DNA from 3 places in the Streptomyces nigra genome. Region 3 is predicted to be linked to each of the others. Evidence: riboswitches for the same ligand, from Rfam matches in the RefSeq annotation. Region 3 holds a riboswitch; each other region holds the start of a gene.
What was found. A riboswitch is a leader RNA that binds a small molecule or an ion and turns the genes downstream of it on or off. The one in region 3 is predicted to bind cyclic di-AMP.
Positions count from the first base shown of each region.

Region 1 (4,466 bases), 2.6 Mb from region 3:
CTTCGCGCTGCTCACCCACCCCGCGCAGCGCGCCCGCCTCCAGGACTCCCTGGCCGCCGGCGACACCGCCCTGCTGGAGACCGGCGTCGAGGAACTCCTGCGCTACGACGGCCCGGTGGAGCTGGCCACCTGGCGGTTCGCCACCGAGCCGCTGACCATCGGCGGGCAGCACATCGCCGCCGGTGACCCGGTCCTGGTCGTCCTGGCCGCCGCCGACCGGGACCCGGAGCGGTTCGCCGACCCGGACACCCTCGACCTCTCCCGCCGGGACAACCAGCACCTGGGCTACGGCCACGGCATCCACTACTGCCTCGGCGCCCCGCTGGCCCGGCTGGAGGGACAGACGGCCCTCGCCACTCTTCTCACCCGGCTCCCGGACCTCCGACTGGCCGCCGATCCCGCCGAGTTGAGGTGGCGGGGCGGTCTCATCATGCGGGGGCTGCGCACCCTGCCCGTGGAGTTCACCCCGGTCGGAGTCAAGAGTTCCGCTCCGCAAACATGACATGCGCTCATCTCTGTGATCTTCACGTGATCTGCGCGGCATTAACTTGTGACAAGTGATCGTCTGCCTATACGTTCACCCATCAACGAAGGCACGCGGATTCCGCGTCCCTTGGTCACCGCTGTCTCGCGAAAGGTCCCCGCATGCTCTCCGGGAACGGTCGTCACCGTCGCCCCCGTCAGGCTCCGGCTCTTCTCGTCGCGGCCGGAGTGACCGGCTCCGCCATCGCCATCCCGCTCCTCGGCGCCTCGGGCGCGAGCGCGGCGGACGGGAGCGTGTGGGACAAGGTCGCCGAATGCGAGAGCGGCGGCTCCTGGAGCGCGGACACGGGCAACGGGCACTACGGCGGACTCCAGTTGACCCAGGCGGACTGGGAGGGCTTCGGCGGTCTCGACTACGCCGCGAGCCCGGATCTGGCGAGCCGCTCGCAGCAGATCGCCGTGGCGCAGAAGATCCTCGCCGAGCGCGGGACCGTCCCGTGGGGCACCTGTGCGGTGCTCAACGGGCTCAGCAAGAAGTCGGGTGCCGTCGACCTCGACACCGGTGTCTCCGGGGACTCCCCGAGCGAGGTGTCCGGGTCGTCCGGCTTGCTCGATTCCTCTGATTCTTCCGACTCGTCCGAGTCTTCCGGTTCTTCGGGCGGTTCGGGCTCCTCCGACGGTGCGTCGAACACCCCGAGCGGCTCGTCGTCCGCGTCGCCGGAGAGCTCCGCACCGTCCTCGCCCGAGGCCGGGAAGTCAGGAAAGTCCGAGAAGGCTGAGAAGTCCGGTTTCACGGCCACCGCCTCTCCGGACAGTTCCCCGGTGGAGAGCCCCGAGATCACGAATCAGGACAACTCCGGGCAGAGTGCCGGATCCTGGAGCCTCGTCGACACCGCCGCGATCGAGGACGTACCGGCCGGTCCCGGACGGCACCGCGGCGCCAGCGCCGAGGAGACCAAGGCCGCGGACGGCGACTCCGCCGCCTCCGGCCGCCACGCCTCCTACCGGGTCCGCGCGGGCGACACGCTCGCCTCCATCGCCGACTCCCTTGACGTCGACGGCGGATGGCGCGCGCTGTTCGAGGCGAACAAGGCGGCCATCGGCACCGACGCCAACAGCATCGCTCCCGGTCAGACGCTGGACGTCCCCACCGAATAAGGGCCGAACAGGGCCAAATGAAGCGGCAGTTCACGCCCCGCTTTCATGGTGAATGTCCGTTTTGAATGGACTGAGAGATAGATCTCAGAAGCCTTGATCGTCTTTGAAAATCCCCGAGCGGCGTGTCTACGGTCGTGACCGCTCGCCTCCAGTGCGAGCCCCGACAGCCGTCACGCCGAATCCTGCCGGCGGCCGTCCGGGAACAGTCGTCGCGTCATGCGCCGTAGGCAGGAGCGGGGGACCCAAGGTAAGCGCCGGGTCCGGACGTCGAGGCCCTCCGGGGGCTCACGGCCGGAACCGGCTTGGGGTGAAGTCGCGCACCACGCACCAGTGGTGGGCGACCGGGCAACTCAACCGGCCCGAACCCGACAGCTCACCTCGTAGGCGTCGGTGAGGGGATCTCTCCATGCTGTTCTCCAGCAAGGGCAAGCACCGTCGTCCGTCCAAGGCGGCCCGCGCCATCGCCGTCGTCGGCGTCACCGGCGCCGCCGCCGTCGCCGGCCCGCTGATGGCCGCCGGCAGCGCCTCGGCCGCCACCGCCTCCGAGTGGGACGCCGTCGCCCAGTGCGAATCCGGCGGCAACTGGTCGATCAACACCGGCAACGGCTACTACGGCGGCCTGCAGTTCTCCGCCTCGACCTGGGCGGCCTACGGCGGCACGCAGTACGCCTCCACCGCCGACAAGGCCACCAAGGCCCAGCAGATCGCGATAGCCGAGAAGGTCCTCGCGGGCCAGGGCAAGGGTGCCTGGCCGCACTGCGGCACCGGCCTGTCGAGCGCGGCCTACAACGGTTCCGCCGCCACCGGTGGCGAGCAGAGCGCCCGCTCCACCGAGGAGAAGCCGGCCTCCCGCTCCGCGGACCGTCCGGCCGCCGAGAAGAGCACCAAGACCGTCACCACGCCGACCGGCAAGAAGGTCAAGAAGGGCGACGGCGAGTACAAGGTCGCCAAGGGCGACACCCTCAGCACCATCGCCGCCGACCACGACGTCAAGGGCGGCTGGGAGAAGCTCTTCGAGCTGAACAAGGACATCGTCCAGGACGCCGACCTGATCTACCCGGGTCAGCAGCTCCACCTCAAGTAAGCCCCCACAGGCTCCCCGCCCCGGCGCGTGTTCCCCCGTGTGCGCCGGGGCGGGGTTCTGTGTAGATGTACGCGCCCGCTTTTTGTTCCGTTCGGAAACAATTCGCTCTCGGTTCCGTCCACAGGGCGGTCGACCGCTGGCCGAACCTCCGGAGCCGGTTAGGCTCGTCTCGCAGCACCCACGCGGGCTGCGTAAAGGCTTCACATCCACGAAGGAGATGCTCGTGCCGTCCATCGACGTCGTCGTAGCCCGGGAAATCCTGGACTCCCGAGGCAATCCCACGGTCGAGGTCGAGGTCGGCCTCGACGACGGCAGCACCGGTCGTGCCGCCGTCCCGTCCGGCGCCTCCACCGGCGCCTTCGAGGCCATCGAGCTGCGCGACGGTGACACCAACCGTTACCTCGGCAAGGGCGTCGAGAAGGCCGTCCTCGCCGTCATCGAGCAGATCGGCCCGGAGCTCGTCGGCTACGACGCCACCGAGCAGCGCCTGATCGACCAGGCCATGTTCGACCTGGACGCCACCGACAACAAGGGCTCCCTCGGCGCCAACGCCATCCTCGGTGTCTCGCTCGCCGTCGCCCACGCCGCCTCCGAGGCCAGCGACCTGCCGCTCTTCCGCTACCTGGGCGGCCCGAACGCGCACCTGCTCCCGGTGCCGATGATGAACATCCTGAACGGCGGCTCGCACGCCGACTCCAACGTGGACATCCAGGAGTTCATGATCGCCCCGATCGGCGCGGAGTCCTTCTCCGAGGCCCTGCGCTGGGGCGCCGAGGTCTATCACACCCTCAAGAAGGTCCTGAAGAACAAGGGCCTGGCCACCGGCCTCGGCGACGAGGGCGGCTTCGCGCCGAACCTCGGCTCCAACCGCGACGCCCTCGACCTCATCCTCGAGGCGATCAAGGAAGCCGGCTACACCCCCGGCGAGCAGATCGCCCTGGCGCTCGACGTGGCCGCCTCCGAGTTCTACAAGGACGGCGTCTACACCTTCGAGGGCAAGGAGCGCTCGGCGGCCGAGATGACCGAGTACTACGCGGAGCTCGTCGACGCGTACCCGCTCGTCTCCATCGAGGACCCGCTGTTCGAGGACGACTGGGACGGCTGGAAGACCATCACCGACAAGCTCGGCGACAAGGTCCAGCTCGTCGGCGACGACCTGTTCGTCACCAACCCGGAGCGCCTCGCCCGCGGCATCGAGGAGGGCGCCGCCAACGCCCTGCTGGTGAAGGTGAACCAGATCGGTTCGCTCACCGAGACCCTGGACGCCGTCGAGCTGGCCCAGCGCAACGGCTTCAAGTGCATGATGTCCCACCGCTCCGGCGAGACCGAGGACGTCACCATCGCCGACCTGGCCGTCGCCACCAACTGCGGCCAGATCAAGACCGGTGCCCCGGCCCGCTCCGAGCGCGTCGCCAAGTACAACCAGCTGCTGCGCATCGAGGAGATCCTCGACGACGCCGCCGTCTACGCCGGCCGCAGCGCGTTCCCCCGCTTCAAGGGCTGAGGCACGCGCCTGTAGGAAGCGTCGTACGTACGTCCCCGTACTCGGTCCCGTACCGTGTGCGGGGACGTACGCGCGTTGAGACGGGAGGCGGGACATGGCCGTGAAGGACCGGGACCGGTTCTCCACCGCGACCAGGATCCGGTTGCTCGGGGAGCAGACGGCGGCCCGTGTCTACCGTTCCCAGACCAAGCGGCAGGCCCGGCGCTCCCGGCTCACCAGCCGCGCCGCGCTGCTCGC
Region 1 is NZ_CP029043.1:3,061,484-3,065,949, reverse strand. It holds gene DC008_RS14020 (cytochrome P450 family protein) at 1-502, shown strand, start outside; gene DC008_RS14015 (LysM peptidoglycan-binding domain-containing protein) at 646-1,641, shown strand; cyclic di-AMP (ydaO/yuaA leader) riboswitch at 1,851-2,043, shown strand; gene DC008_RS14010 (transglycosylase family protein) at 2,048-2,725, shown strand; gene eno (phosphopyruvate hydratase) at 2,949-4,229, shown strand; gene DC008_RS14000 (FtsB family cell division protein) at 4,324-4,466, shown strand, end outside.
Region 1: linked by a shared signal. The riboswitch ahead of DC008_RS14010 (transglycosylase family protein) and the one ahead of DC008_RS26360 (M23 family metallopeptidase) in region 3 are both predicted to bind cyclic di-AMP.

Region 2 (4,466 bases), 4.9 Mb from region 3:
CACTCGGCGGCGTACTGCCGGTGGTAGCGCAGTTCCTTGGCGCCCTTGGTGGCGATCGCCGAGAGCACGGGGTCCGGGTGGGACGCCAGCCGCTCGAAGTGCGCGAGCCGCCAGCTGGACAGCACCAGCAGCCGGACGATCGTGAACGCGAAGTCGCCGTTGGGCAGTTCGGCCAGGCGGACGTTGCGGAAGTCGGCCGCGTCACGGAAGTAGGCGTACGCGTCCTCGTCGCGACCGGTGCCGTCGGTCTGGCCGGCGCGGGAGTAGAGCAGCCGGGCCTGGCCGAGCAGGTCGAGGCCGATGTTGGCGAGCGCGACCTCCTCCTCCAGCTCGGGGGCGCGGGTGACCCACTCCCCCAGGCGCTGCGCCGAGACGAGCGCGTCGTCGCCGAGGGCGACGCACAGGGCGGCCAGGGCGGCGGCGTCGACGTCGTGCGGCACGGTGGTGTCGACGCCGTGCAGCGGGTCCTCGAAGCCGGTGCCGTAGGCCCAGCGGGTGTCGTCCTCGTGTCCCTCGGCGAGGGTCAGATAGACGTGGTCGTCACTCATGCCCTCTCCTTCAGATGTGGGGGACGTCGTCGGGGATGTCGTAGAAGGTCGGGTGGCGGTAGACCTTGTCGGCGCTGGGCTCGAAGAACGGGTCCTTCTCGTCGCGCGTGGAGGCGGCGATGTGCTCGGAGCGCACGACCCAGATGCTGACGCCCTCGTTGCGCCGCGTGTACAGATCGCGGGCGTGGGTCAGCGCCATCCGGTCGTCGGCGGCGTGCAGCGAGCCGACGTGGACGTGGTTCAGTCCGCGCTTGCCCCGGACGAACACCTCGTACAGCGGCCAGTCCTGCTTTCCGGTGCTCATGCCACCGCTCCCTTCTCCGCGCGGGCGGCCTGCTTGGCCGCGTGGGCGGTGGCCGCCTCCCGCACCCAGGCGCCCTCTTCGTGGGCGCTCCTGCGTTGTTCCATCCGCTGTGCGTTGCACGGGCCGTCACCCTTGATGACCCGCATCAGCTCGTCCCAGTCGGGCGTGCCGAAGTCGTGGTGGCCGCGCTCGGCGTTCCAGCGCAGCTCCGGGTCGGGCAGGGTGACGCCGAGCTTCTCGGCCTGCGGGACCGTCATGTCGACGAAGCGCCGGCGCAGCTCGTCGTTGCTGTGCCGCTTGATCTTCCAGGCCATCGAGCGGGCCGAGTTGGGCGAGGAGTCGTCGGGCGGGCCGAACATCATCAGGGAGGGCCACCACCAGCGGTTCACCGCGTCCTGGACCATCTCACGCTGGGCGTCGGTGCCGCGCATCATCGTCATCAGCAGCTCGTAGCCCTGCCGCTGGTGGAACGACTCCTCCTTGCAGATCCGCACCATCGCGCGCGCGTACGGCCCGTAGGAGCTGCGGCACAGCGGTACCTGATTGCAGATCGCGGCGCCGTCCACGAACCAGCCGATCACGCCGACGTCGGCGAAGCTCATCGTGGGGTAGTTGAAGATCGAGGAGTACTTCTGGCGACCCTCGATCAGCCGCTCGGTCAGGTCGGCGCGGTCGGCGCCCAGGGTCTCGGCCGCCGAGTACAGGTACAGACCGTGTCCGGCCTCGTCCTGCACCTTGGCGAAGAGGATCGCCTTGCGGCGCAGCGAGGGCGCCTTGGTGATCCACTCCCCCTCCGGCTGCATGCCGATGATCTCCGAGTGGGCGTGCTGCGCGATCTGCCGGATCAGCGTGTTGCGGTAGCCGTCCGGCATCCAGTCCCGCGGCTCGATGCGCTGGTCGCGCGCGATCGTCGCGTCGAAGTGCTCCTCAAGCGGCCCTTGTGGGGGCGCCTCGGCGGAGTGTGAGGTCGTCATCGCTCCCGCTTCCCAACCGACCATTCGTTCGGTACCAGTGTGACGTGTTTCGGAGGGCTGGGCAAGACCTCGTCCGGGCGGCGGAGGGGATCGCGAGCGCCGCCACCCTCCGTATTCACGCAGGTACATGGCGCGGCGACGGCGGCCGGCCGCCGTCACAAGCGTCGAAGGTCACAAAAACGTATCGGACATTTCACACGTCAATCTTCACTGCAGGCACACAAGTTGGCTAAGTTACCGCCCAGGACGCGCGTTGAACTCCGGCGATCCCCGCCGGGACGTGCGACCTCCGCCGAGTCGGCGCGCCCTTCGGGGCCGCGGAGCCGAGGACCCAACCGAATCATGGGGTGAATCGACCCGAGGCCGTGACGGGCCGGGTCGTAGGGCACACCTTCCGACGCGAAACGCCCGAACCCGTCAGCTAACTCGGTAGGCGGAGTACGGAAGGAGCACGTCGCCCATGGCGCCGGAACGCACCGGCATGCGCAACTCCGCGCTCGCCTCGGCAGCAGCCCTCACCTCGGTGGCCCTGTTCGGCCAGTCGACCGGCGCCGCCCAGGCGGACGAGGGGCCGAGCCGCGAGGAGGTCAGCCGGCGGGTCAGTTCGCTCTACGACCGGGCCGAGACCGACACGGGGACCTTCAACGCCACCCGCGCCTCGTCCACAGGACCGCGCAAGCGCGCGGGCGGTCCGGCGGCCTCCGGACGCGACGGTGACCGCGGCCGTGGCGCCGCCCCGCTCGACGACGTGGCCCGGCAGTGGTTCGACGTCGCCCGGTCCAAGCTCGGTCCGACGATGCCGGCCACCCTGCCGAAGGACCGGATGCCGGAACGGCCCGCCGCCCCGGCGCGGGGTGCGCGCCCGTCGGGCGGGGGTGAAGGGGCGCGCGAGATATCGGGGCGTACGGCTCTGGAGCTGCCTGCTGGATCGGGTGCCCCTGTCGCCGAGTTGACGTCCGGTGCCTCGCGTTCGGCGGCTGTCGGTGAGCTGACGGCGGGGCCTGTGGCGGCTCTGCCCGCGGGGGGTGAGGCGGGGGGCGCGCTCGCACTGCCTGCGGCGCCCGTCGCACCTGCCGTGCAGAGTGAGGTCGATCAGCGGGCCTCCCTGCGTACGACCAAGGAGCGCAGCCAGCGGAAGTTGTCGCAGGCGCGTGAGTTGCTGTCGGCGTACACCGGGCGGTCCTTGGCGGCGATCGAGGCGCCGGCGGCCGCCGTCCCTGCTGCTGCCGCTGCGCCTGCTTCTGCGCAGAACCAGTGGGACGCCCTGGAGGCGCAGAGCCCCGCCGATCTGACGACGGTTCCACCGGGGTCGACGGCTTGGGCGGGGCAGCCCTCGGAGACTTCGGCCGCCTCGGCTGCCTATCTCACGGCAACTCCTGTCGCCGGGTCGGAGTTGGGTGCCTCTCAGGGGTACGGCGTGCCTGACGCGGGCTTCTCCGCGACTGCGGCCGGTCAGACGGGGAGCTTCCCGGCTGTCGACCAGACCGGCGGCTTCCCGGCGGTCGACCAGACCGGGAGCTTCCCTGTGGTCGACCGGACCGCTGGGTTCCCGATGGTGGACCAGACCGGCGGCTTCCCGGCGGTCGACCGGACCGGGAGCTTCCCTGTGGTCGACCAGACCGCTGGGTTCCCGATGGTGGACCAGACCGGCGGCTTCCCGGCGGTCGACCGGACCGGGAGCTTCCCTGTGGTCGACCGGACCGCTGGGTTCCCGATGGTGGACCAGTCCGGGAGCTTCCCGATGGTCTCGCAGACCGGGAGTTTCCCGGCTGTCGGTCAGACCGGTAGCTTCCCCGCCGTGGACCAGAGCGGCAGCTATCCGGCGGTCGCGCAGACGGGTGGCTTCCCGGCCGTGGACCAGACCGGCAGCTATCCGGCGGTCGCTCCGACCCCTGCGGCCCCGCAGGACAGCCGGGCCCTGCGGGCCCTGGAGTTCGCCCGGGTTCAGATCGGCAAGCCCTGTGTCTGGGGCACGACGGGACCGAACACCTACGACGGCCCCGGCCTCACCCAGGCCGCCTGGAAGGCCGCCGGTATCGCGCTCCCCCGCACCGCCCAGGAGCAGGCCACCGCCGGTCAGGGCGTGGCGCTCACGGACCTGGAGCCCGGCGACCTGGTCCTGTACCACGCCGGTCACGTCGGCATCTGTTCCGGCAACGGCATGATGATCCACGCCCCCGGCCCCGGCACGGTCATCCGCGAGGAGTCCATCCACTACGCCGGCGAGGACGCGATCCACAGCGCGATCCGGCCCGCGTGAGACGACCGCACCCCCGACGCCGTGGTGTGTCGGGGGTGCGGTCGTGGGTGGTCGTAAGGGCTCAGGGGCGCCCGATGCCGGCTTCCTTGCCGCGCCGGTCCGGGCGGCGCTGCAGCGCCAGCCAGTGGGCGACCGCGGCCGCGATCGGCTGCCCGGTCTCCAGCTCGACGAAGCCGAACTGACCCCCCTGGTTGCACTCCAGGAACCACCAGATGCCGTCCTCGTCCTCCGCGAAGTCGAAGGCGGCGTACGCCAGTCCGGCCAGGGTGACGTACTCCTGCACCGACTTGCCGATCCGGTCGGGCACCGGGACCGGTTCCCACGGATGCCCGGTGTCGCCGTACCGGCCGTCGATCTGGTCGGGTTCGGCGGTCTTGCGT
Region 2 is NZ_CP029043.1:822,153-826,618, forward strand. It holds gene paaC (1,2-phenylacetyl-CoA epoxidase subunit PaaC) at 1-548, opposite strand, end outside; gene paaB (1,2-phenylacetyl-CoA epoxidase subunit PaaB) at 559-852, opposite strand; gene paaA (1,2-phenylacetyl-CoA epoxidase subunit PaaA) at 849-1,826, opposite strand; cyclic di-AMP (ydaO/yuaA leader) riboswitch at 2,107-2,278, shown strand; gene DC008_RS35865 (C40 family peptidase) at 2,287-4,086, shown strand; gene tgmB (ATP-grasp ribosomal peptide maturase) at 4,148-4,466, opposite strand, start outside.
Region 2: linked by a shared signal. The riboswitch ahead of DC008_RS35865 (C40 family peptidase) and the one ahead of DC008_RS26360 (M23 family metallopeptidase) in region 3 are both predicted to bind cyclic di-AMP.

Region 3 (4,466 bases):
CGTCCCGTCGGCGCCGATCCGGTCGTACCGCACGGTGGCGATGAACTCGCCGCCGACGGTGGCCGCGAGTCCCACCCGGTCCACGAAGTCGTGGTGCGTGAAGCGGTGGACGTCCTTGGCGGACAGGCGTGGGTAGGGCGCGAAGAAGCGGTAGTACTTCGACTCGTCCGACACCTGCTCGTAGAAGCTGACCAGGCGCTCGGCGTCGTCGACGGTGATGGGACGGATGCGGGCGGTGCCGCCGTCGCGCAGCACCACGTCGGCTTCCCAGTGGGCGGGGTACACGTGCCGGTCCGAGGCGCTCTGCATGGGGCCAGGTTACGGCTCGCGTACGACACCGGCGCGAGGCAGGCTGGTCCCGACGTCCCGCGGGCCGGGGCCGGGATCCGGCGGCCGTCGAGGCAGGGGCGCCCGGGCCGTTCCGCCGGGCCCCCCTCGTGTGGGAAACTGGTCTAGACAACCCTGAACCACGAAGGGCAGCAACACATGGCTGAGCGCCGCGTCAACGTCGGCTGGGCCGAGGGTCTCCACGCCCGCCCCGCCTCCATCTTCGTCCGGGCCGCCACGGCCACGGGAGTCCCGGTGACCATCGCCAAGGCCGACGGCAACCCCGTCAACGCGGCCTCGATGCTGGCCGTCCTGGGCCTGGGCGCCCAGGGTGGCGAGGAGATCGTCCTGGCCTCCGACGCCGAGGGCGCGGACGCCGCCCTCGACCGTCTGGCCAAGCTGGTCGCCGAGGGCCTCGACGAACTGCCCGCGACGGTCTGAGGGGTCCGGGCGGGTATCCCGCACGGAACCAGGAAGCCGCGTCCGCCTGACCGGCGGGCGCGGCTTGGTCTTTCCCACCGCATTACCGCCCGGAGCGCATGGAATCTCACGGCGGCGGGCTCCATAATTACCCGAGCACCCGAAAAAGGGCAGCGGGAATTCACCGCCCCGAAATTGCTCTTCTTTGTATACGGTGCCGGTGTTAATTCCGCAGGCTCGGCATGTTTACGGCATGTTGCGAATTCCTCACACGCTCCGTGCGGTCGCCGCCCGAGCCGAAGCGCAGCCGGTGCGCGGACAGCCCGCGCTCGGTGTGCAGGGTGGTGAGCGCGCGGGCGCGTTCGCCGTCGCCGCGCGCCACCGCGTCCACGATCGCGCCGTGCTCGGCCCAGATCTCCGCGGGGTCGGCGGACGCCTGCACGGTGTACATCCAGGCGATCTTGTGCCGCAGCTGGGTCAGCGTCGAGGTCAGCGCGGTACTGCCGGACGCCTGGGCCAGCGTCTCGTGGAACCAGCCGCCCAGCGAGCGCAGATCCTCGCTGTTGCCGCCCCTGGCCCGCTCCTGCCCCAGCCTGACCAGCCCGCGCAGCACCTTGAGGTGGGCCTCGGTGCGCCGCTGGGCGGCCCGGGCGGCGCCGAGGGGTTCCAGCAGGGTGCGCATCTCCAGCACGTCCGCGGCCTCCTGCTCGGTCGGCTCCGCCACGCACGCGCCCGCGTGCCGGCGGGTCACCACGAAGCCCTCCGCCTCCAGGGTGCGCAGTGCCTCGCGCACGGGGACACGGGAGACGCCGTAGCGGCGGGCGAGGACTTCCTCCGTGAGACGGCCGCCGCGCTCCAGGACACCGGCGACGATGTCGTCCCGGATCGCGGTGCACACCGAGTGCGCCGGAATACGCATGCCGACCTCCGCCTTAATCCCCGTGAAACGTCGACGAATGACGTGTGTTCAGCGACTCTATGGCAAGGAGCGTCAATTTCCGACGGCAGGCCGGAATCCATGGATATTTTTTGGACAGTCATTGTCCAGAAAGACCGAAAGCCCCGGCTCGGGAGCCGGGGCTGCGGTAAGGCGGTCGGAGACGCCGGAGGTCTCAGATGTCGACGCCGTGCGAGCGGAGGTAGGCGACGGGGTCGATGTCGGAGCCGTACTCGGCGGTGGTGCGCGCCTCGAAGTGCAGATGCGCCCCGGTGACGTTGCCGGTGGCGCCGGACAGGCCGATCTGCTGGCCGGGGGTCACGGTCTGGCCGACCGAGACGCCGATGGACGACAGGTGGCCGTACTGGGTGTAGGTGCCGTCGTTCATCTTGATCACGACGTTGTTGCCGTAGGCGCCGCCCCAGCCGGCCTCCACGACGGTGCCGGCGCCGACCGCGTGCACGGAGGTGCCGCTCGCGGCGTGGAAGTCGATACCGGTGTGGCTGCCGGAGGACCAGACGGCCCCGCCGGACTGGTACGAGGTGGACACGTACGACCCGGCGATCGGGGATACGTAGGAGAGCAGGCGCTTGCGCTCGGCCTCCCGGGCGGCGCGCTCCTTGGCCTCGCGCTCCTCCTTGGCCTTCTCGGCGGCCAGGTGGCGCGCGGCCTCCTCGGCGGCCTGCTTACGGGCCGCGGCCTCGGCGGCGGCCCGCTCCTGGGCGGCGGCCTGCGCGTCGATCTGGAGGGCGATCGTGTCCTCGACGGCGACGACCGGGATGAGGCCGGTCTGCTCCGCGGCGGGCTCGGCGGCCAGCGCCGGGGCCGCGAGGGTGCCCACGACGCCGGTGGCGGTGAGGGCGGCGACACCGGCCGCGCGGGCCGTGGTGCGCTCGAACCGGCCGGGCTTGCGGTGCTTCCCGGAGGGGCGGTTCTTCCCCGAGGCGCAGCTGAACGCCATGTGGTGGCTGATCCTTTCCTTCCCTCTCGCCTACCGGGTTAGCTGACGGGTTCGGAGCAGGAAGGTCTCCTACGGGCCCCCTCGCGGCTGCGCGGGCGTCCGATTCACCCCAGGGACTGCGATGGGTCCCCGGCTCCCCTGGCTCGCGCCGTACGGGGACTCGGCGATGACTGTCCGGTGCCGCGGACGCGGCGCACTGCTGGACGAACAGCCCGGAAGACGCTAAGCGGGGCGGCTTTCAATTCCCAAACGGATCGGGGCTTTTGTAGTGCATCCCACAGGGCAGACAGGCAACCTCCGCATCAATTCGGGCATAAGGGAGCCCCGGTGACACAGCCGTCACCGGGGCTCGCCTCGCGCGCCGGTCCGTCGCGGGGCCGGCGAATCCTCTACTCGGCCGTCACGACGGTGACTTCACCGATGCCGAGGGCCTCCACGGGCTCCCGGATCGCCGAGGCGTCCCCGACGAGGACCGTGACGAGGCGGTCCGCCGGGAAGGCGCTGACGACCGCGGCCGTGGCCTCGACGGTGCCGGTGGCGGCGAGCTGCTGGTACAGCTTCGCCTGGTAGTCGTCGGGCAGATGCTGCTCGACCTGGTCGGCCAGGGTGCCCGCCACGGCGGCGGCCGTCTCGTACTTCAGCGGCGCCACCCCGACGAGGTTCTGCACGGCGAAGTCCCGCTCGGCGTCGGTGAGTCCCTCGGCGGCGATCCCGCGCAGGACGGTCCACAGGTCGTCCAGGGCGGGGCCGGTGTTGGGGGTGTCGACGGAGCCGGTGATGGCGAGCATCGAGGCGCCGGTGCCGTCCGGCGCCGAGCGCAGGACCTGGCCGAACGCGCGCACGCCGTACGTGTAGCCCTTCTCCTCGCGCAGGACCTTGTCCAGGCGGGAGGTGAGGGTGCCGCCGAGGCAGTACGTGCCGAGCACCTGCGCCGGCCATACGCGGTCGTGCCGGTCGGGTCCGATCCGGCCGATCAGCAGCTGCGTCTGGACGGCGCCGGGGCGGTCCACGATGACGACCCGCCCGGTGTCGTCCGCGGTGACCGGCGGGACGGGCCGCGGCTCGGCCTGCGAACCGGTCCAGGCGCCCAGGCTGTCGCCCAGCAGGGCGTCCAGGTCGACGCCGGTCAGGTCGCCGACGACCACGACGGTGGAGGTGGCGGGGCGGACATGCCGCTCGAAGAAGGCGCGTACGGCCGCGGAGTCGATGCCGGCGACGGTCTCCTCGGTGCCCTGGCGCGGGCGCGACATGCGCGAGGACGCCGGGAACAGCTGCCGGGACAGCTCCTTGGCCGCCCGGCGCGACGGGTTCGCCAGCTCGTGCGGGATCTCGTCGAGGCGGTTGCGCACCAGGCGCTCCACCTCGGCGTCGGCGAACAGCGGCGCCCTGAGCGCGTCGGCGAGCAGGTCCAGCGCCTTCGGGAGCCGGGAGACCGGCACCTCCAGGCTGACGCGCACGCCCGGGTGGTCGGCGTAGGCGTCGAGGGTGGCGCCGCAGCGCTCCAGCTCGGCGGCGTACTCCTCGGCGGTGTGCTTGTCGGTGCCCTCGGACAGGGCCCGCGCCATGATCGTCGCGATACCGTCGAGGCCCTTGGGCTCGGCGTCGAGCGGGGTGTCGAGGAGGACCTCGACCGCGACGACCTGCTGGCCGGGGCGGTGGCAGCGCAGCACCGTCAGACCGTTGTCCAGCGTGCCGCGCTCGGGGGCCGGGAACGCCCAGGGGCGGGGCGCGCCGGCCTGGGGCTGCGGGTGGAACTCCATGCTGGCGAGCTCGGTCACTGCGCCGACTCCTCGTTCTCGTCGGTGGTCTCGTCGGCCTCGG
Region 3 is NZ_CP029043.1:5,689,960-5,694,425, reverse strand. It holds gene DC008_RS26380 (bifunctional acetate--CoA ligase family protein/GNAT family N-acetyltransferase) at 1-309, opposite strand, end outside; gene DC008_RS26370 (HPr family phosphocarrier protein) at 487-768, shown strand; gene DC008_RS26365 (GntR family transcriptional regulator) at 971-1,666, opposite strand; gene DC008_RS26360 (M23 family metallopeptidase) at 1,860-2,645, opposite strand; cyclic di-AMP (ydaO/yuaA leader) riboswitch at 2,658-2,821, opposite strand; gene DC008_RS26355 (M16 family metallopeptidase) at 3,035-4,423, opposite strand; gene DC008_RS26350 (M16 family metallopeptidase) at 4,420-4,466, opposite strand, start outside.